4 regions of the Aeribacillus sp. FSL M8-0235 genome follow, and region 1 is predicted to be linked to each of the others. Evidence: riboswitches for the same ligand, from Rfam matches in the RefSeq annotation. Region 1 holds a riboswitch; each other region holds the start of a gene.

What was found. Region 1 has a riboswitch for thiamine pyrophosphate ahead of tenI (thiazole tautomerase TenI). Riboswitches for the same ligand answer to the same signal wherever they lie in the genome.
Region 2: another riboswitch for thiamine pyrophosphate. It lies ahead of NSQ71_RS07350 (acetylornithine deacetylase); the one in region 1 lies ahead of tenI (thiazole tautomerase TenI).
Region 3: another riboswitch for thiamine pyrophosphate. It lies ahead of thiC (phosphomethylpyrimidine synthase ThiC); the one in region 1 lies ahead of tenI (thiazole tautomerase TenI).
Region 4: another riboswitch for thiamine pyrophosphate. It lies ahead of thiT (energy-coupled thiamine transporter ThiT); the one in region 1 lies ahead of tenI (thiazole tautomerase TenI).

The regions. Positions count from the first base shown of each region.
Region 1 is NZ_JBBOBW010000001.1:1,133,119-1,138,326, forward strand. Features, by position in the region: gene mgtE (magnesium transporter) at 1-245, shown strand, start outside; gene NSQ71_RS05620 (monovalent cation:proton antiporter family protein) at 271-2,124, shown strand; TPP riboswitch at 2,179-2,287, shown strand; gene tenI (thiazole tautomerase TenI) at 2,427-3,041, shown strand; gene thiO (glycine oxidase ThiO) at 3,028-4,140, shown strand; gene thiS (sulfur carrier protein ThiS) at 4,148-4,351, shown strand; gene NSQ71_RS05640 (thiazole synthase) at 4,358-5,125, shown strand; gene NSQ71_RS05645 (ThiF family adenylyltransferase) at 5,122-5,208, shown strand, end outside.
Region 2 is NZ_JBBOBW010000001.1:1,509,873-1,515,080, forward strand. Features, by position in the region: gene NSQ71_RS07345 (IS4 family transposase) at 160-1,410, shown strand; TPP riboswitch at 1,613-1,713, shown strand; gene NSQ71_RS07350 (acetylornithine deacetylase) at 1,837-3,102, shown strand; gene tenA (thiaminase II) at 3,135-3,812, shown strand; gene tenA (thiaminase II) at 3,830-4,510, shown strand; gene NSQ71_RS07365 (ECF transporter S component) at 4,526-5,101, shown strand; gene NSQ71_RS07370 (ABC transporter ATP-binding protein) at 5,113-5,208, shown strand, end outside.
Region 3 is NZ_JBBOBW010000001.1:2,593,970-2,599,177, forward strand. Features, by position in the region: gene NSQ71_RS12600 (hypothetical protein) at 1-51, opposite strand, end outside; gene floA (flotillin-like protein FloA) at 80-1,072, opposite strand; gene NSQ71_RS12610 (NfeD family protein) at 1,089-2,372, opposite strand; TPP riboswitch at 2,566-2,681, shown strand; gene thiC (phosphomethylpyrimidine synthase ThiC) at 2,818-4,560, shown strand; gene NSQ71_RS12620 (MGDG synthase family glycosyltransferase) at 4,608-5,208, opposite strand, start outside.
Region 4 is NZ_JBBOBW010000001.1:3,253,314-3,258,521, reverse strand. Features, by position in the region: gene NSQ71_RS15970 (carbon-nitrogen hydrolase family protein) at 1-624, shown strand, start outside; gene menC (o-succinylbenzoate synthase) at 888-1,997, shown strand; gene thiT (energy-coupled thiamine transporter ThiT) at 2,039-2,599, opposite strand; TPP riboswitch at 2,668-2,771, opposite strand; gene NSQ71_RS15955 (DUF418 domain-containing protein) at 2,944-4,179, shown strand; gene NSQ71_RS15950 (DUF2179 domain-containing protein) at 4,283-4,828, shown strand; gene NSQ71_RS15945 (DnaJ family domain-containing protein) at 4,850-5,208, shown strand, end outside.

The sequences.
Region 1 (5,208 bases):
TTGTTGTTGCACTGACAATTTTTATTTGGAAGCAGAAATTTTTCTTAGGACTGCTAGTGGGTCTTTCCATATTGTCAACGCTGACTGTTGCGACAATTGCCGGGGCGTTTGTTCCTCTTGTCATGCACAGGCTTCGTATTGACCCGGCTGTGGCCTCCGGTCCATTTATTACAACGATTAATGATATGATCAGCATTTTGATTTATTTTGGCATGGCGACACTATTTATGAACTATTTGCTCTAACAAAATTAGCTAAAGGAGGCGTAATATGGAATCACATGCAGTAACCTCTCTTGTCATCGTGTTGGTAGGCGCTTTTTTAACCCCGATTTTGCTGCATCGGTTCAAACTGGCATTCATTCCTGTCGTCGTTGCGGAAATTATTGTCGGATTAATCATCGGGAAAACGGGATTTAATTTAGTGCAAGAAGATGTATGGCTGTCAACTCTCTCAACGCTGGGATTTATATTTCTCATGTTTTTAAGCGGGCTTGAGATTGATTTCACCATTTTCTCCAAAGAGAAGAAAAAAGAAGAAAAGCTGCCCAACGGAAAAAAAGCTCCTCATACTTTTTTGGTTGCGTCAATTGTTTTTCTTGGCATTTTCGTTGTTTCATTACTTTTATCGTATTTGTTAATGTGGATGGGATTTATCCGCAATGCCTTTTTCATGACGTTAGTGATTTCAACGATTTCTTTAGGAGTAGTAGTGCCGACGCTGAAAGACGAGCAAATTATGAAAACAACCATCGGCCAAATTATTTTGCTGGTGGCTGTCATAGCCGACCTTGTCACCATGATTTTGCTGGCGGTTTTTGTCTCCTTAAACAGCGAAGGAGAAAGCAATACGTGGCTTCTGCTTCTTTTGTTTGCAGCAGGCGTACTGCTTTACTTCATTGGCAAAAGGTTTAAAAGTCGATCCTTTATTAAATCGATGTCAAAAGGAACGGTTCAAATTGGAACAAGGGCGGTTTTTACGTTAATTCTCGCACTTGTAGGTTTATCGGAAACGCTTGGGGCAGAAAATATTTTAGGCGCCTTCCTTGCGGGAGTTTTAGTCTCGCTTTTATCGCCTAATTCAGACTTGGTGCAAAAGCTAGATTCGTTTGGCTACGGTTTTTTAATCCCGATCTTTTTTGTCATGATAGGGGTGGAATTGGATTTATGGGAATTGATCAAAGATCCGAACCTTCTTTTGTTAATTCCTTTGTTATTTCTCGCCCTCTTGATCTCAAAGTTTATTCCCGTTTTTGTGCTGAGAAAATGGTATGATACGAATACAACGATTGCGGCGGCGTTCTTGTTGACTGCTACTTTATCATTAGTTATTGCGGCAGCTGAAATTGGACAGCGAATCGAACTGATTGATAAGCAAATGGCTGACGCACTAATAGTAGTTGCCGTGTTAACAAGCATTATCACGCCGATAGGATTTAAAAAATTATTCCCTAAAAAAATGGCGGTGCAGCCTAAAAAGAAAATTGCTTTTATTGGTGCAAATCAAATGACCCTTCCAGTCACAAGGGAATTGGACAAAAATTTGTATGAAGCAACCGTATATCATACACAGCAAGACAAAATTGAAAACGGGACTGCTCAATCGGTATTTAAAATAGAAGAATTGAAAGACTATTCGATAGAATCATTGAATGAACACCACATAATGGAAGCTGATATAGTAATAGTGGCTACTGGGGATGAAGAAAGAAATGCGGAAATTGCGACATATGCAAAAGAATGCGGCGTAGAACAGGTCATCGCCTCCATTTCTTCCCCGGAGTTGGATCAAGCATTAAAAGAAAAGGGGATCAGCGTATTTTCCGTCATGCTGTCAACAAAAACGCTGCTCAGGGCTTTGATCGAATCGCCTGGCGTTATGCGGATCTTAACAAACCAAGACAACTCTCTTTATCAAATTAATATGAATAACCGAAAATATGATGGAATGAAGCTTCGATACTTTCCGTTTACAGGAGATTGTATCTTTGTCCGGATTTTTCGAGGTGAAGATTCCATTGTGCCTCACGGCGATACCGAATTGAAAAAAGGGGACCGCTTGATTGTAACGGGTTCCCGCAAATATGTAAATGAGTTAAAAGATGAGCTGGAATTTAGCAAATAATATTTGCAAACAAAACAAATTGTGATAGCATGAAATTAGTATGAAAATTTAATAAGCATCCACTAGGGGAGCCTTTGAAAAGGCTGAGATTAAAGTGTTGACTTTAAGACCCTTTGAACCTGATCTGGATGATGCCAGCGTAGGGAAGTGGGAATTTGAAACATATGTCTGATATTCCATTACCACTTTCCAGCAAGGAAGGTGGTTTTTTATTGTTTCCAGTCTCACCCTTGGACAGCTGCTTTCCAGTTTTGAACCTTGAAAGACGAGTGTGAGCGTCTTTCTCATGAAAGGAATGTACAATGTTGGAACTTCATGCCGTAACAGACGGAACAAAACCGGTCAACGAGCTAATACGCATAATTTTGTCCATATCAGAACATGTTGATTACGTTCATATACGAGAAAAAAATAAAAGACCATGTGAGATCATTCATCTCGTAGAACAGCTTTTGGCAAAAGGGATAAGGAGAGAACAGCTTGTTATCAACGATCGGCTCGATGTTGCGCTCCTAACAGGCGTTCAAAATGTTCATCTTCCGGGAACCGGCCTGCCGATAAAAAAAGTGAAAAGCGCTTTTCCACAAATAAAAGCCGGTGTCAGCGTCCATTCATTAGATGAAGCGGTAAAAGCAGAAAAAGACGGAGCAGACTATTGTTTTTTCGGAAACGTTTTTGAAACGAACAGTAAAAAAGGACTTCCGGCAAAGGGAACAGATTTGCTTGGGAAAATCGTTGGACACGTCAATATTCCTATTATCGCCATCGGTGGGATCACGCCTGATAATATGCAAAAGGTTTTAGAAAAAAAAGCAAGCGGTATTGCCGTTATGTCCTATATCTTTTCTTCGAAAGATCCAGGGAGCGCTGCCAAACTTTTCAGGAAAGGGGAAGCTTTTTCAAATGAACGTTTTTGATGTTGGAATCATCGGGGGAGGGGTCATCGGCCAAGGGATCGCCTATGAGCTATCAAAAGCTGGGCTGAAGACCGCCGTGTTTGAAAGCGGCGAAATCGGAGGTAAAGCGACATCCGCTGCAGCAGGAATGCTGGGTGCCCATTCTGAAAATGAAAAAAGAGACATATTTTTTGAGCTATGCTTAGAGAGCCGAAATTTATATCCGAGCCTTGCAAAAGAATTATTGGAGCAATCTGGTGTGGATATTGAGCTTGTGCAGGAAGGCATGTATCGGCTTGCATTTACTGAGGAAGAAGGCCGCTCCCTGCAATCGCTTGCAGATGAGGATGAACTAGAATGGCATTCAAGGGAAAACGTACTGGCAAATGAGCCACATGTTTCTGAAGACATTGCGGGAGCTCTTTGGCTTAAGCATGACGGCCAAGTGAAAGGTTCATCTGTTTGCCACGCATATGCGAAAGGCGCTAGAAAATATGGTGCATCTATTTTTGAACAATGTCCTGTTTTCGACGTGATTAAAGAGGGAAAAGCATACAAGCTTGTCACTTCCCAAGGAGTTTTTATATGTGGAAAAGTCGTCGTTTCAAGCGGAGTTTGGAGTGGCTTTTTCTTTGAAAAGCTGGGGCTGAGAAATCCAATGAAGCCCGTTAAAGGAGAATGCTTAGCCATAAAACCGAAAAAACTGGTGATCAACAAAACAGTGTTTTACGAGCACTGTTATATCGTACCGAAAAAAGACGGCACCGTTATTATTGGAGCAACTTCTTATGAAAACGACTGGGATACGCATCCGACAGTCAAAGGAGTATCCGAATTAATGATAAAGGTTCAGAAAATTATGCCAGAAATCGGGTCTGAACCGGTCGTTAGTGCTTGGTCGTCGCTCAGGCCGCAAACAGCTGACGGCTGGCCGTATTTTGCCGAGCACCCGGAGCATGAGGGAATCTTTTTTGCGACCGGCCATTATCGAAACGGCATTCTTCTAGCGCCGATTACAAGCTTGATCGTAAAAGACATGATTTTGAAAACGAATCAATATGAGCGTTATGTTCATAGCTTTTCTTTAAACAGATTGCTTTCTGATGCGAAAGGGAGGTGATTAAACAGTGAAACTTCGCATTAACGGCCAGCAGATGGAAGTGGAGAATAGTGTTCGGAACATAGAAGATTTGCTGAACTTTTTTCAATTGCAGGAAAGAATTGTTGTCGTTGAACGAAATGGTGAAATTGTTTCAAAAGAACAATACAGTATCCAGACATTAAATGATGGTGATCAAATTGAAATTGTCCATTTTGTTGGAGGGGGATGATGATTCATGTTAAAAATAGGTGATAAAACATTTCAGTCGAGATTAATGTTAGGAACTGGAAAATATCCATCTTTTGAGATACAAAAAGAAGCGGTGGAAGCCTCAGGTGCTGAAATTTTGACATTTGCCGTCAGAAGAATGAATATTTACGAGCCTTCACAGCCAAATTTTTTGGAGATGTTGGATTTATCGAAATATACGCTTCTGCCGAACACGGCCGGGGCAAAAACTGCTGAGGAAGCAGTCAGAATCGCCAAGCTTGCGAAGGCATCAGGATTATGTGATATGATTAAGGTGGAAGTAATTGGAGATGATAAAACGCTTCTCCCTGATCCGATTGAAACATTGAAGGCATCAGAGATGTTATTGGAAGAAGGGTTTATTGTTCTTCCATACACTTCAGACGATGTTGTTCTGGCGAAGAAGCTTGAAGAATTAGGGGTTCATGCCATCATGCCGGGAGCATCTCCGATCGGATCAGGCCAAGGAATTGTCAATCCTCTCAATTTATCATTTATTATTGAGCAAGCTAATATTCCAGTCATTGTTGATGCCGGAATCGGTTCGCCGGCAGATTGCGCACTCGCCATGGAGATGGGAGCAGATGGAATCTTATTAAATACAGCTGTTTCTGGTGCAAAAGATCCTGTGAAAATGGCGAAGGCAATGAAGCTGGCGATTGAAGCAGGCAGACTTGGATATGAAGCAGGACGCATTCCGAAAAAACGGTATGCACAAGCAAGCAGTCCAACGGAAGGAATGTTAACGACATAATGGAACGATATTCTCGCCAAATCTTGTTTTCTCCTATTGGAGAAGAGGGACAAAAAAAATTGCTGAAAAGCCATGTGCTCATT
Region 2 (5,208 bases), 380 kb from region 1:
CTTGTATTTTTCTATATTTTATCAGTAGCATTGCATTAAGTTAATTTTAATTTGTCAAGCCCAATTTTATGTTAAATTTCATCTTTTTGGATATAAAAAAACTCCTTATAATTAGGATTGGCAGTCCTATCCAAATCCTAAGAATAAGGAGAAACCATTATGGATAAGAATACCACAGAATCCACAATAAATGAACTATTTAAAGAGATCGATCCAATAACTTTTTCAAAACTAATTAATGTGATTGACGTTGACAAATACATTAAAAAATTAACAGCGTATAAGTTTTTACAACTTTGTATCATCGCTCAGATAAATGAATTGGAAAGCTTAACAAAATTGGCCAAACATTTGAAAGACAAGGAAGAGTTGCAGACATATCTGGAATTTGATGCAATTAGTACTTCGCAACTTTCTCGCAAATTAGGCCAATTATCCCCTCAACTGTTTGAAAAAGTATTTAAATATCTGGTCTTAAAGATCCAAGGGCAAATGAAAAATGCCCCGATCATCCGAAACATTGGTCGTCTTCTGGTCATTGATTCTACCACGATGAGCATGAGTTTGAGCCAATATCCATGGGCAACTTTTCGTAAGACAAAGGCTGGTGTTCGACTCCATTTAAAGGTTGTTGTAACGAAGGATATCACTGTTCCGGATCAAGGGATTATCTTACCCGCGAAACATGCCGATCGCACACAGATGGACGAACTCATTGAAATCGATCCAAATGCGATTTACTTGTTTGATCGAGGGTATGTCGATTACAAACAGTTCGACCGCTTATGCCGAGAAGGGGTGCGATTCATTACCCGGCTTAAAAAGAACGCAGAGATTGAAGTTTTATCGGAACGGATTCCCAATCCAGAACGTTTGATTTATAGGGATCAGATTGTCATTTTAGGAAATGACCGTAATCATACCAAAATGACTCATCCTCTCCGATTGATCGAAACGGTCGACAGCGAAGGGAATCCCGTGATCATCATAACCAATTGCTTTGATCTTTCTGCGGAAGAGATTGCAGATTTATACCGATATCGCTGGAAGATAGAGACCTTCTTTAAATGGATGAAACAGCACCTTAAGATAAAAAGATTTTATGGAAAAAGTCAAAATGCCGTTTACAATCAAATTTGGATCGCCCTAATCACCTATTGCTTACAGGCCATGCTCCAATTAAAAGTGAATCACGATGGTCCTTTATTAGAGATCAAGCGAACTTTACAGAATCTGCTTTTTAAAGGTTTTGACTGTTTTGTTCGCTCCCTTTTTAAAAAGCCAATTCGAACGTCCAACGGTCGGAAAAAATACGATTGGGAAAAAGATTTTGAAACCATCGTGTACCAATTTGAAGAAGGGGAGGTGGAACACCTAGACGATTTAGTTTATGATCCAATGTTTCTGTAATATATTGCCAAATTGTGGAAGTGGACTGCCGATTAAGACGTCATTGTCCTTTTAAGCTTGCTTAGAAAGATTGTATGTCTGAATATTCAGTTACATGAAATAACTGGAATTTTTATTGAGCTTGACAAACATTAAATTTTTTTATGCAACGCTACTGATATTTTATGATTTAATGAAATTAAATGAAAATTTCATAATATTAACATACCACTAGGGGAGCCGAAAGGCTGAGAAAGGCGTGTGCCTTGACCCTTTGAACCTGATCTAGATCATACTAGCGTAGGGAAGTGGTGCAGTAATATCGAAACCTGTCTATGGGTTTTGTATATACTTGCCCGTTCCCTTATATTGGGAACGGGCTTTTTGCATTACATGGCCGGTTGGCAAACCATTTTTCAAAACAAATGTTAAGAAAGGGGAGACAACGTGTTACAAACGCTATTTCAGCAAATTGATGAAAGGGAAGAAGAACTTCTGAATCTTCTAAAAACACTCGTATCGTTTGAAACGCCGAGCCCTCCGGCAAGAAATGCAAAAGAGGCTCAAAAGTATGTCGCCTCATATTTGGAAGACATCGGCTTTTCCATTGATCAATGGGATTTATATGAACAAGATCCAGTCGTAGTAGGAACGAAAAAAGGAAAAGATCCAGAAAATTACCACAGTTTAATTATTAACGGGCATATTGATGTCGCTTCAATCGAAGAGGGAGAAGAATGGCTAACGCCTCCTTTTGAGGCAACGGTTAAAGGGGATTACATATACGGACGCGGTGTAGCGGATATGAAAGGGGGAATGGCTGCCAGTCTGTTTGCAATAAAGCTGCTGCAAGAAAACGGCATTGAGCCGGGAGGGGATATCATTTTTCAGTCCGTCGTCGGAGAAGAAGTAGGCGAAGCAGGAACAAAATCGTGCTGCGACCGGGGATATCGAGCTGATTTTGCCATCGTTGTCGATTCAAGCAACTGTGAAATACAAGGGCAAGGCGGGGTGATCACGGGCTGGATTACGATTGAAAGCCCCGAGACATTTCACGATGGCACGAGAAGACAAATGATTCATGCCGGCGGGAAGCTTTTTGGGGCAAGCGCGATTGAAAAAATGATGAAAATTATTGAAGGACTGCGAGAGCTTGAACAGCATTGGGCAGTGATGAAAACGAGCAAAGGCTTTCCGCCTGGTTCTGCCACAATTAATCCTGCAGTGATTGAAGGTGGAAGGCACGCCGCTTTTGTGGCCGATAAATGTTCCCTTTGGATTACCGTTCACTATTACCCGGAAGAGCATTATGTAGAGGTGATCCGGGAAATTGAAGAACATATCCATCATGTTGCAATGGCTGATCCATGGCTTCGGAAATATCCTCCGAAATTTAAATGGGGCGGCACATCGATGATTGAAGATCGAGGAGAAATTTTCCCAGCTTTTTCATATGACGAACATTCACTCGGAGTGAAAACATTACAAAAAGCACATAAACTGGCATTTAATGAGGAAGCAAAGCTGACGATGTCCCCTACTGTGACAGACGGCGGCTGGCTGAGTGAAGCGGGAATTCCCGTCGTTTTATATGGACCGGGCACGCTTGAAGATGCACACTCGGTGAATGAAAAGCTGTCCATCCCCCAATTAAAAACATTTACAAAATCGCTGATCGCGTTTTTATTTGATTGGTATCAGAAAAAACGATGACAATTACAAAAGCTGCGAAAGGGGTAATTCAAATGTTTACAGACCGATTGTATAAAACTGCAAAACCGATTTGGGAAGCGAGTTACCATCATCCGTTTGTTCAAGGAATCGGCAATGGGACGCTGGATATCGACAAATTTCGCTTTTTTATGGAGCAGGATTATCTTTATTTAATCGAATACTGCCGCCTGTTTGCCCTTGGAAGCTTAAAGGCTCACAATCTTCAAACAATGACAGTTTTTGCTGATCTTCTACATTCGACGTTAAAAGTGGAAATGGATTTGCATCGTCAATACGCTGAAAGAATAGGAATAGAGAAGGAAAAATTAGAACAAGTTCAGCCTGCTGCTACAACCGTTGCATATACGAGCTATATGTTAAATGTGTCGCAGCGAGGATCATTGGCAGAACTGGTTGCCGCAGTCCTTCCATGTACATGGAGCTATTATGAAATCGGCACACGCTTACATGAGATTCCTGGTGCCAGTGAACATGAGTTTTACGGCGAGTGGGTAAAAATGTACGCATCAACAGAATTCGGTGAATTGGCAAAATGGCTGAAAGATTTAATGAATGAGCTTGCAGAAGGAAAACGGGAAGAAGAATTGAAATGGCTGGAAGATATTTTTGTCACAACGAGCAAATACGAATATATGTTTTGGGAAATGTCTGAACGAAAAGAAATGTGGCCAATCGAAATCAATTCTTAATATAGGAGAGAATGAACATGAAATTTTCTGAAAAAATTCGAACAAAAGCAGATCCGATATGGCAGGCCAGCTTCGATCATCCATTTGTAAAAGGTATTGCCGATGGGAGTTTGCCGCTTGAATGTTTTCGTTATTACGTTTTGCAAGATTCGTATTATTTAAGCCATTTTGCAAAAGTGCAATCGTATGGAGCGGCAAAAGCAAACGATTTATATACGACATCGCGAATGGCTCAGCATGCACAAGGAACATTTGAAGCGGAATTATCTCTTCATGAAACATTTGCCAAACAGCTGGGAATCACAGAGGAGGAGAAGGCGAATTTTAAGCCGGCCCCAACGGCGTACGCCTATACTTCCCATTTATATCGAGCGGCGATCAACGGTCACTTAGGCGATATTATTGCTGCAATACTTCCGTGCTATTGGCTATATTACGAAATTGGCGAAAAATTAAAAGATGCGAAGCCAAAAGAACCGATTTATCAACAATGGATTGCGGCTTATGGGGGCGATTGGTTTAAGCAGCTTGTCGAAGAACAAATTGACAGGCTGGATGAAATCGCACAACAAACGATAGAAGCCGATCTAAAAAGAATGGAAGAGCATTTTATCATCAGCAGTCAATATGAATTAGCGTTTTGGGAAATGGCTTACCGTTTAGAAAAATGGGAAGTGGAACCAAAAATCAGTCAATAAAGGAGTTTGATCATAATGAAAGGATTAAAACTGACAGACATTCTAGTAACAATTGTTATTTCGATCGTTTTTGGAATTGTTTATAAACTATGGGGACCGCTTTACTATGCGGTCAAGCCGATCGGGCTGCATGTCGACCAGCTCATATACGGTATGTGGTTTATTGCTGCGACGGTCGCCTTTCTTATTATTCGCAAGCCTGGAGTAGCGCTGATAGCGGAAACAGCAGCGGCATCTGCAGAATTTATAACCGGCTCTGAATTCGGCATAGAGGTTCTTCTTTACGGAATCGTCCAAGGACTATTTGCAGAGATCATTTTTGCGATTTTTCGATATAAAAAGTTTAATATCGGTGTTGTCATGCTGGCTGCAGCCGCTTCAGCAGCTGGTTCGCTAATTATGGATCTTTATAAAGGCTATATAGATGACTTAGTATTTTGGAACTTGCTATTATTCATTGGAGCTCGATTGATTGGCTCAATCATTATTGCCGGCGCGTTTGCCTATTATCTAGTGAAATCTTTGGAAGCAACAGGAGTGACTAATTTAGTAAGACCTGCGTCGCATGAAGATTATGACGCACTGAACTAGAGGTGGCAAACATGGATCTAGTATGCGAAGTGAAAAATTTACGATTAAAATATCCTGGAGAGGAATCCTTGCTTTTTAAGGATGTATCCTCTTCTTTCTATAAGGGA
Region 3 (5,208 bases), 1.5 Mb from region 1:
AATAATCCCGATTAAAATAAAAATGAGCAGTGGATTTTCAAATATTTCCATATGACACCTCCTTTGATGGGCAGAAAGATCATTCTTCTTCATCACCAGCAGAGTTTTTTGTCATTTTTCCGATAGAATCACGCATATTTGTATCAGCGGTAATGTTTTTGATGTTCATATAATCCATAACTCCAATATTTCCTGATTTTAAAGCTTCCGCCATTGCAAGCGGAACTTGCGCTTCCGCCTCAACAACTTTTGCCCGCATTTCTTCAACTTTAGCTCGCATTTCCTGCTCTCTTGCCACCGCCATCGCCCTGCGTTCCTCCGCTTTAGCTTGCGCGATGTTTTTGTCCGCTTCCGCTTGATCTGTCTGCAGGATCGCACCGATGTTTTTGCCGATATCAACGTCCGCGATGTCGATGGATAAAATTTCAAAGGCTGTTCCTGAATCGAGTCCTTTGTTTAAAACTGTTTGCGAAATCATATCAGGGTTTTCCAGCACTTTTTTATGATCATCAGAAGAACCAATAGTGCTGACAATTCCTTCACCTACACGTGCGATAATCGTTTCTTCCCCGGCACCGCCAACAAGCCGGTCGATATTGGCTCGCACCGTGATGCGGGCTTTTGCTTTCACTTCAATTCCGTCCATGGCAACCCCTGCAATAAACGGGGTTTCGATTACTTTCGGATTTACGCTCATTTGAACGGCCTCAAGCACGTCTCTTCCCGCTAAATCAATCGCAGCACAACGTTCAAAGCTCAATTCAATATTAGCTCTTTCAGCTGCAATTAATGCGTTGACAACTCGATCAACATTCCCTCCTGCCAAATAATGGCTTTCCAATTGATTCGTTGTGACATCAAGGCCTGCTTTATGCGCTTTAATTAACGGATTGATCACTCGACTTGGAATGACTCTACGCAGCCTCATTCCAATAAGAGTCAAAATACTGATGCGAACGCCAGCTGCCAGAGCGGAAATCCAGAGCATAATCGGCACAAAAGAGAACAAGATGCCAAGCAAAATAAGACCTAATACGATAAGACCTAGTAAAAGAAAAAATGATACATCCATGTGATATACCTACCTCCTATTCATTTTCATTAATAGCTCTTACAACAATTCGTGAGCCTTCTACTTTAACAATTTTCACTTTTTTTCCTTTCTCAATATACGTTCCTTCTGTCACAACATCCAATCTTTCCTCTCCATCGGTCATTACTGTTCCTGCCGGTCGTAAAGCAGTCACAGTTACACCCGTTTTCCCAATTAAATCTGTACGATTTTGATTGGATACATAACCTTTCTCCGTGCTGATTGAATCATTTAAAATAATTTTTTTAAACCATTTCATACGCTTACCAATCACCTTTGACATGATGAATATTGTGAATATCGAAATGGAACCGGCAATAAAAAGAGAAACCGCCATATGTCCTATATGATCAGCTGCTAAAAATAAACTTAAAAGGACTGAAAGAAAACCGATTGCTCCAATAATTCCTCCTGGAACAAACAACTCTGCAATTATAAGCAGAACCCCAAGCACGAACAAAACAACCGTTTCCAATCCCGCAAGCCCTGCAATAAAATGACCGAAGAAAAACAAAAACAGCGCCAATAGTCCAATAAAACCAGGAATGCCAAACCCAGGAGTGTACAATTCTAACACAAACCCTAAACCGCTAATCGTTAATAATATCGGAATGGTATACATGTTTGTTACAAAACGGGCTATTTTTTCAGCAAACGTCTCCTCAGTCTCTTGGATTTTTGCACCTTCCATTCCGATCGATTTCAAAAGCTCTGCCCGGCTTTTGGCGATGCCTTCACCATACCCGACTTCCATCGCTTGTTTTGCTGTTAATGTTAGTAATTCTCCTTTTTCTGCACCATATTCGGGCATATCCAAGCTGCTGTCTACCATCGCCTCAGCGAACATAGGGTCTCTGCCATGAACCTCAGCAGCATTTCTCATCTCTGCTTTCCAAAACGATTGCACTTTTACTTCTGCAGCATTGCCATTGGAGTCAATGACAGCCGCTGACCCAATGGTACCGCCAGGATGGTAATATATTTGATCAGCCCTTAATGCTATATAAGCCCCTGCGGAAATCGCATGTTTATTTACATAAGTGATTGTTTTGATATCTGTATCCATAATCATTTTACCTATTTCTATCGCTGCCTCTAAAGCACCGCCAGGAGTGTTCAATTCAAAAACAATGACATCCGCTTTTTCTTTTTCCGCCTCCTGAATGGATCGTTTAATAAAATGCACCAACCCTTTTTCAATTGTATTTTCAATCGGAATAAAATAAACAGTTTTTCCTTCAGCTGATTTGGCATCAAAAGACGCACAAATAATCGACAAGATGAGCAGCAGAGCGCAAATAGCGAAAAACTTATTGTTTGATTTCAGGCCTCTCCCCCCTTATTTTTTGCCTAATATTATTACGGACAATTGTGCAGAAAGTTTCAAAAATCAACTATTCTGCAAACAAACATGAAACGAAAAAATATTTTCATTATTTTTCATATTATGTTACTATTAAAAAAAATATATAACCATCTACTAGGGGTGTCCAATTAGCTGGACTGAGAGAAGAACGCGCCTGAAGTTCTTCAACCCTTTGAACCTGATCTGGATGATGCCAGCGTAGGGAAGTAGGTAGCGGGAGTATTTTGTATTGCCTTCTTTTTCTATATTGAATTGATCGGGTTCGTGTTAAAGCGAACCCGTTTTTATTTTTCACATCCCATCTCCCCTCCTATTTTTCTATGCACATCTTCAGATAAAAAAATGGAGGAGGAGAAAAATGAAACATTATTTCGAAAACATGCAGTTTCCAGCAAGCAAAAAAATTTATGTGACTGGGTCGAGACCCGATATTCGGGTTCCGATGAGGGAAATTCAATTAACTCCCACGAAAACGGAAGCGGGAACGTTTGAAAATGAACCTGTAAAGGTTTATGACACGAGCGGTCCCTATACAGATCCTGATTTTCAGGCAGATATTCATAAAGGTTTGCCGGCTGTGCGCAAACAGTGGATTTTAGACCGTCATGATGTTGTAGAATATGACGGGCGCCAGGTAAAGCCTGAAGATAATGGATTTCGCAATTGGGAAGATCACAATATTGCCACACCTTTTCATCGAAAGCCTTTCAAAGCAAAAAAAGGTGCTGTCGTTACACAAATGCACTATGCAAAAAAGGGGATCATCACCCCAGAGATGGAGTTTGTGGCGATTCGTGAAAACATGGATCCTGAATTCGTTCGTCAAGAAGTCGCTACCGGCAGGGCCATTATTCCGTCCAACATTAATCACCCGGAAAGTGAACCGATGATCATCGGCCGGAACTTTCATGTAAAAATTAATGCCAACATTGGCAATTCAGCTGTAACATCGTCAATTGAAGAAGAAGTTGAGAAGATGCTTTGGGCCATTCGCTGGGGCGCTGACACAATTATGGACCTGTCAACAGGAAAAAATATTCATGCAACAAGAGAATTTATCATCCGCAACTCGCCCGTGCCGGTTGGAACCGTCCCGATTTACCAAGCGCTCGAAAAAGTAAATGGCGTTGCTGAAGAGTTAACATGGGAAATTTACCGTGATACATTAATTGAGCAAGCAGAACAAGGGGTCGATTATTTTACTATACATGCCGGCGTGCTGCTTCATTATATCCCTTTGACCGTCAAAAGGACGACCGGAATCGTATCCCGCGGCGGTTCGATCATGGCCCAGTGGTGTATGGCGCATCATCAAGAAAACTTTTTATACACTCATTTTGAAGAGATTTGCGAAATTTTAAAAACATATGATATTGCTGTTTCATTAGGTGACGGCTTGCGTCCCGGATCTATTCGAGATGCCAATGATGAAGCGCAATTTGCCGAATTGAAAACGCTCGGTGAATTGACGGAAATCGCCTGGAAACATGATGTTCAAGTCATGATCGAAGGCCCTGGGCACATTCCGATGCATAAAATTAAAGAAAATGTTGATTTAGAAAATGAAATTTGCAAGGGGGCTCCTTTTTATACCCTTGGTCCATTAACAACCGATATTGCTCCCGGCTATGATCATATTACGTCAGCCATTGGAGCAGCCATGATCGGCTGGTACGGAACGGCCATGCTATGTTATGTAACTCCGAAAGAGCATTTAGGCCTTCCCAATAAAGAGGATGTGCGCCAAGGTGTTGTTGCTTACAAAATTGCAGCCCACGCCGCAGATTTGGCAAAAGGGCATCCAGGCGCCCAAATAAGGGATGATGCTTTATCAAAAGCCCGTTTTGAATTTCGCTGGAACGACCAATTTAATCTTTCTCTCGATCCTGAACGGGCACGCGAATATCATGACGAAACTTTGCCGGCAGAAGGAGCGAAAATTGCCCATTTTTGTTCTATGTGCGGTCCAAAATTTTGCTCGATGAAAATTTCCCACAATTTAAGAAAAATGGCCGGTTCAAGTGATTCTGATTTCGTTCAGGAAGGTTTGAGGCAAAAAGCAAAAGAATTTATAGAGGGCGGATCATCCCTTTATCGATAAATAATTTTCAAACTAATGCTCCTGGAAGCTTTAATGGCTTCCAGGAGCTATTCATTCATTAAACGTTTGATCAATCCCGCTGGTTCAATCGGAATTAAACTTTTATGATATTCATCCACTTTCGTTAAAAATTTTGATAGCTGTTTAGATTGCAGCGCTCGAATAATGGAGGCCGAAATATTTGTTTCCTCTTGCCAATTTCGAAAATCAAACACCATCCCGAATTTTTTTAATTTCTCCAAATTTATTTCTTCCTGTCCTGGAAGAGTGTGGTACACAAAAATAGGGATTTTTTTGTATAAACATTCGCTAATTGTCACACCCCCGGGCTTTGTCATGATAAAATCGACGCGATTGTACAGATCGTTCATTTGTTCTCTTGAAGAGATGTAAGGTAAAGGAGTAATTCGTGGATGGTTTTGTTTTATTAATCGATCATAAAGCTTTCTGTTTTTTCCGCATAAGACCATATAATGGATATCATCATCGCGGCTGATTTTTTCCGTTATTTTCTCTATTGAACCGACGCCTGAGCTTCCTCCCGAAATTAATCCTTGATAAAAACGCATGCTATGTACATGTTCATCTTTCCTTTTTGTAATATTGGGGTGAACAGGAATCCCCGTAACAAAAATCTGTTCTTTTTTT
Region 4 (5,208 bases), 2.1 Mb from region 1:
GATAATGAATTTAGCGGCGGGACTCTTTACTGTTCTGTTTTATTTTTCGATTCTGACGGACAGTTGTTAGGAAAACACCGCAAATTAAAACCGACTGCAGCAGAACGGATTGTTTGGGGGGAAGGGGATGGAAGCACATTACCAGTGTTTGACACCCCTTATGGAAGAATAGGGGCGCTAATCTGCTGGGAAAATTATATGCCGTTAGCAAGGGCTGCGATGTACGCACAAGGAATTCAAATTTATATTGCCCCAACGGCTGATGCAAGGGAAACTTGGCAGTCAACAATCCGCCACATTGCTTTGGAGGGGAGATGCTTTGTTTTGTCTGCCAATCAATATGTGACAAAAGATATGTATCCGAAAGATTTGGCTTGTTATGATGAACTTGCTTCTTCACCTGAAGTAATGAGCAGAGGAGGTAGCGCGATTGTTGGACCGTTGGGCGAATATGTGACAGAGCCCGTATTTGGCAAGGAAGACATCATCATTGCAGAACTGGATATGAAACAAATCGCCTATAGCCAGTTTGATTTTGATCCTGTTGGGCATTATGCAAGACCTGATGTTTTTAAATTGCTAGTCAACAAAGAGAAGAAGACAACTATTGAGTGGAAAAATTAATCTCATGATGAGACTCGTTTCTACGATTATCTCATTATTTATTTGAGATTTTACAGTTCAATAAACAATAAGGGAAATAAAGAAATCCCTTGCTCCTTTACATTAAGAAAGCGTTTATTTTATAATTAGTGTAAAACAAACGTTCGAGTGGATTCGCTATTTTAAGAAATATTTTCCGGGAAATATCGAGCCCTCTGGCGAATGGGAATGATTTTGTCGAACTTAGCTGAGAGCTTGTTTAAAAAAGGAGATGCTCTTAATTGATAAAAATTAAGAAAATTGTTTTGCATATATTACAGATGCGTTTGAAAGCCCCATTTTCTACTAGCTATGGAGACATTCACGATCGCGAATTGTTGATCGTAGAAGTAAAGGATGATGATGGTGCAGCCGGTTTTGGAGAAGGGGTTGCTTTTTCCATTCCATGGTATACAGAAGAAACCGTGAAAACAACTGTGCACATGATCGAAGATTTCCTCATTCCGATTTTATCAAAGACGTCGTTTCATCATCCTCGTGAGTTGGCTGAATCGTTTCGTTTTATTCGCAGAAATTATATGGCAAAAGCGGCTTTGGAAGGTGCCGTGTGGGATCTATATGCAAAACAGCAAAATATACCTCTTTCACAAGCTCTCGGGGGAATGAAAAAAGAAGTTGAAGCTGGGGTGAGCATCGGTATTCAGCCAACAATAAAAGATTTAATCAGTCTTATTGAACAATATCAGGAGGAAGGATACAAGAGAGTAAAAATAAAGATTAAACCAGGTTGGGATATTGAAGTAGTTAAGGAAATACGGAAGCATTTTCCGAACTTGGATTTAATGGCTGATGCGAACAGTGCCTATACATTAAAAGATATAAATCATCTAAAACAATTGGATGAGTTTCAATTAATGATGATTGAGCAGCCTCTTGCGCACGATGATATTGTGGATCATAGCAAACTTCAAAAAGAATTGGACACACCGATCTGTTTAGATGAAAGTATTTGTTCCTTCGAAGATGCTCGAAAGGCTGTTGAACTTCGAAGCTGCAAAATTATGAATATAAAAATCGGCCGTGTTGGCGGTTTGACAGAAGCAAAAAAAATCCATGATTTTTGCAAAGAGCAAAATGTTCCAGTTTGGTGCGGAGGGATGCTTGAATCAGGGATTGGACGGGCCCATAATATAGCCTTAGCGACACTTGAACAATTCACACTGCCAGGAGATATATCCAGTTCATCTAAGTATTGGGAAGAAGATATTATTGAACCGGAAATATCGGTTTATAATGGAAAAATTGCCTTGCCTGATAACCCGGGGATCGGTTTTCATGTAAGCCGTGAAAAATTAAAAAAATACACTGTTGAAACGAAAGTATTTACCCTATAAACAAAATCATCCTCTGCATGTTTTGCAGAGGACTATTTTATTTATTTTACAACCAATCTTGGCGCCGCCATAATGAGAATAACAGTAACGACAGCGCATAATACAAACGCTCCTATCATCGTAATGCCGTTTACGATCAAAGAATAAACGACCGCTGACATTCCTTCTGGTGCATATTCTCCGAAGAAAAAGACACCGCTGATAAAATGCCAAAAATAACGTGCAAAAGCTCCGATGAAGACGCCAAAGATGATGAAAACAAGAGCAGAGCTTTTCTTTCCATCTTTCAGCTTATTTTGGATAGTTTTGCAGAAAAGACCGGCTAAACCGATAAAGGAAAAAGCTAGAAAATAGTCGATGAAGCCTTGAACAGGCATCAGGATGTATGCATCACCTAATACAATTTGCAATAATCCCCATAAAAAGCCGGAAATGAAGCCAATCTTTGCACCGGATCGAAACGATAATATGAGTACAGGCACCATGGCAATGGATATAGAAATGGCTGATGATAATTGAATGGAAGGGAGAAGATCAAGTATAACTGCCAATGCTGCAAAGATTGCTGCTTCTATTAATAGTAATAAGCGATTTTTTTCCAAAAATAAAACCCCCTGTATATTATTTGCTATCAACAAATATCCATAAGGGGGAAAAGGCTGTATCATGGATCAGTATACTTCCACATCCCTACGCTAGCATTAACTAACAGGTTCAAAGGGTCTGGACGAAATATCCGTCCACTCTCAGCATATAGCTCCCCTTGTGGATCTGCTGATATTCGAATCTTATGTCTATCATAATAGACTATAAGAAAATTGTCATTCTTTTTTCGCTATATTCAAATAAATTTAAACATGATAAAGCTGAAATGCAGCCTTTGGACAAAAAGTAATGAAAAAAGGGCGTTAACAATAAGAACTTTTTTCAGAATGGGGGTTTTGGTTTGAATCTTAAACGTGAGCGTTATGAAGTAGTGGATGTGGTGCGGGGGGCTGCGATATTTGGCATTTTACTTGTGAATATGGCGCATTTCAGCTATCCAGATGTATATTTATACCAAATAGGCAGCGAAAATTTTTTTACTGAAACATGGAGAACATGGGATTTTCTAACGAAAAATATTTTGGAAATATTTGTACAAATGAAGTTTATTACAATGTTCTCATTATTGTTCGGATTTGGAATCATCATCATGGAGGAACGGGCTTTAGGAAACGGCAGGAACTTTGTTTCTATATATATACGCAGACTGGTGGTGCTTTTTGTATTTGGACTAATTCATTCATTTTTCATTTGGGATGGAGACATTTTAATGGATTATGCTGTGCTGGGGTTTCTTCTCCTTTTTTTCCGGAAGTGTTCCTGGAAAACCCTTTTGGTATGGACTGTATGTTTATTTAGTTTATATTTGCTCCTTATTGGTTTGATGACGGCTGTATCCAATGGTGAGGATGCTTTTGTCCAAAAAAGAGAGCAGGCTGCCTTACTGGAAGAGGAGGCAAGAAACGCAATCCATTCATATCAAAACGGAAGTTTTACTGATATTTTCCATCAGCGTATTCATGATCGGCTTTTTTACATGTCTATGTCTGGCATGTGGCCTTTTCAACCGCTTGTCTATATAATAAACATGCTCCCATATATCAGCATGTTTTTAGTTGGCATGATATTTGCGAAACAAAAGCTTTTTCAAGAACCGGAGAAGCATCGAAGGTTATTAACAGCCATCTGGTTTTTCGGGCTTATCATTGGGCTTCCGTTAAATATTTTTGCGGTCACCGCTAAAAATAGTTTTTACATGGTGTTCGGTGCACCATTTCTCATGTTGTTTTATGTGATCTCTCTCATATTTTTATATTTTCACCCAATCTGCCGGCAAATTGTTAAGAAGATAGCGCCTGTTGGACGCATGTCATTGACAAATTACATCATGCAATCTGTTATTTGTACATATCTTTTTTATCATTACGGATTGGGATTGTACGGTAAAGTATACCCCTTCGCCGGTTTTTGGCTTGCACTCGCAATTTTTGCCGTGCAGCTTATCATCAGCCATATTTGGTTTAAATATTTTCAATTAGGGCCGTTGGAGTGGGTATGGAGAACAGCGATGTATTTCAAGCGCCAGCCTATTCGCATGAAAAAGGAAGTTTCGAAGCATAATAACAGATCAAGATGAATTGTAAAAATGTAGTTTCAAATCTCAGATTTTGAGTTTATGATAGCTCTTTCTTTTTGAAAATAATTTATAGTATGATGGAACAAAGGAGTGTCTAGGCAACATGTTTCTACAAGCAATTTTTATTTTTTTGCTGCAATTATTGTATGTACCAGTATTGACGATCCGAACTATTTTGTTAGTGAAAAATCAAACAAAGGCTGCTGCTGGTATAGGTTTGCTAGAAGCAGCGATTTATATTGTCGCTTTAGGAATAGTTTTTCAAGATTTATCTAATATTTACAATATTAGTGCATATATTGTCGGTTTTGGTGCAGGGCTGTTGTTGGGCGGTGAACTGGAGAAAAAGCTGGCTTTTGGATATGTAACATACAATGTGAATTTAATGGATAAAAATTCCGAATTAGTAAAAAAATTGAGGGAGGCTGGTTTTGGGGTTACGGTCTTTCAAGGAGAAGGAATGAATTCGATCAGGTATCGTTTGGAAGTTGTTGCTCAACGCTCTCGGGAGGAAGAATTTTTAAACCTTGTCAATGAAATAGAACCAAAAGCGTTTTTAAGCTCGTATGAAATTCGTTCTTTTAAAGGCGGATATTTAACAAAAGCGATGAAAAAGCGGGTAAAGCGTTTAGAAAAAGGACGAACATAACGGTCGAAGGGAGGGTGAAGCGTGGATATATTTGCAAAAATTGCTGAGGATCGGATCAAAAAGGCATATGAAGAGGGAGAGTTTAAAGAACTTCCCGGGATGGGGAAGCCTCTCCCGCATGACGATTTGTCTGATATTCCGGAAGAACTCCGAATGGCTTATCGTCTTTTGAGAAACGCCGGTATGGTCGATCAAGAAAATGACTTGAAAAAGGAACTATTAACTATTCAAGATTTACTAAAATGCTGTGAAGATGAAGCAGAAAGGAAAAAATTACAACAAAAGCTGTCGGAAAAACAATTAGCATTGGAACGAATCGTGAAGAAAAGGAATATATTCAACACATCTGCATCTCAATTTTATAAAGATAAAGTTTATAA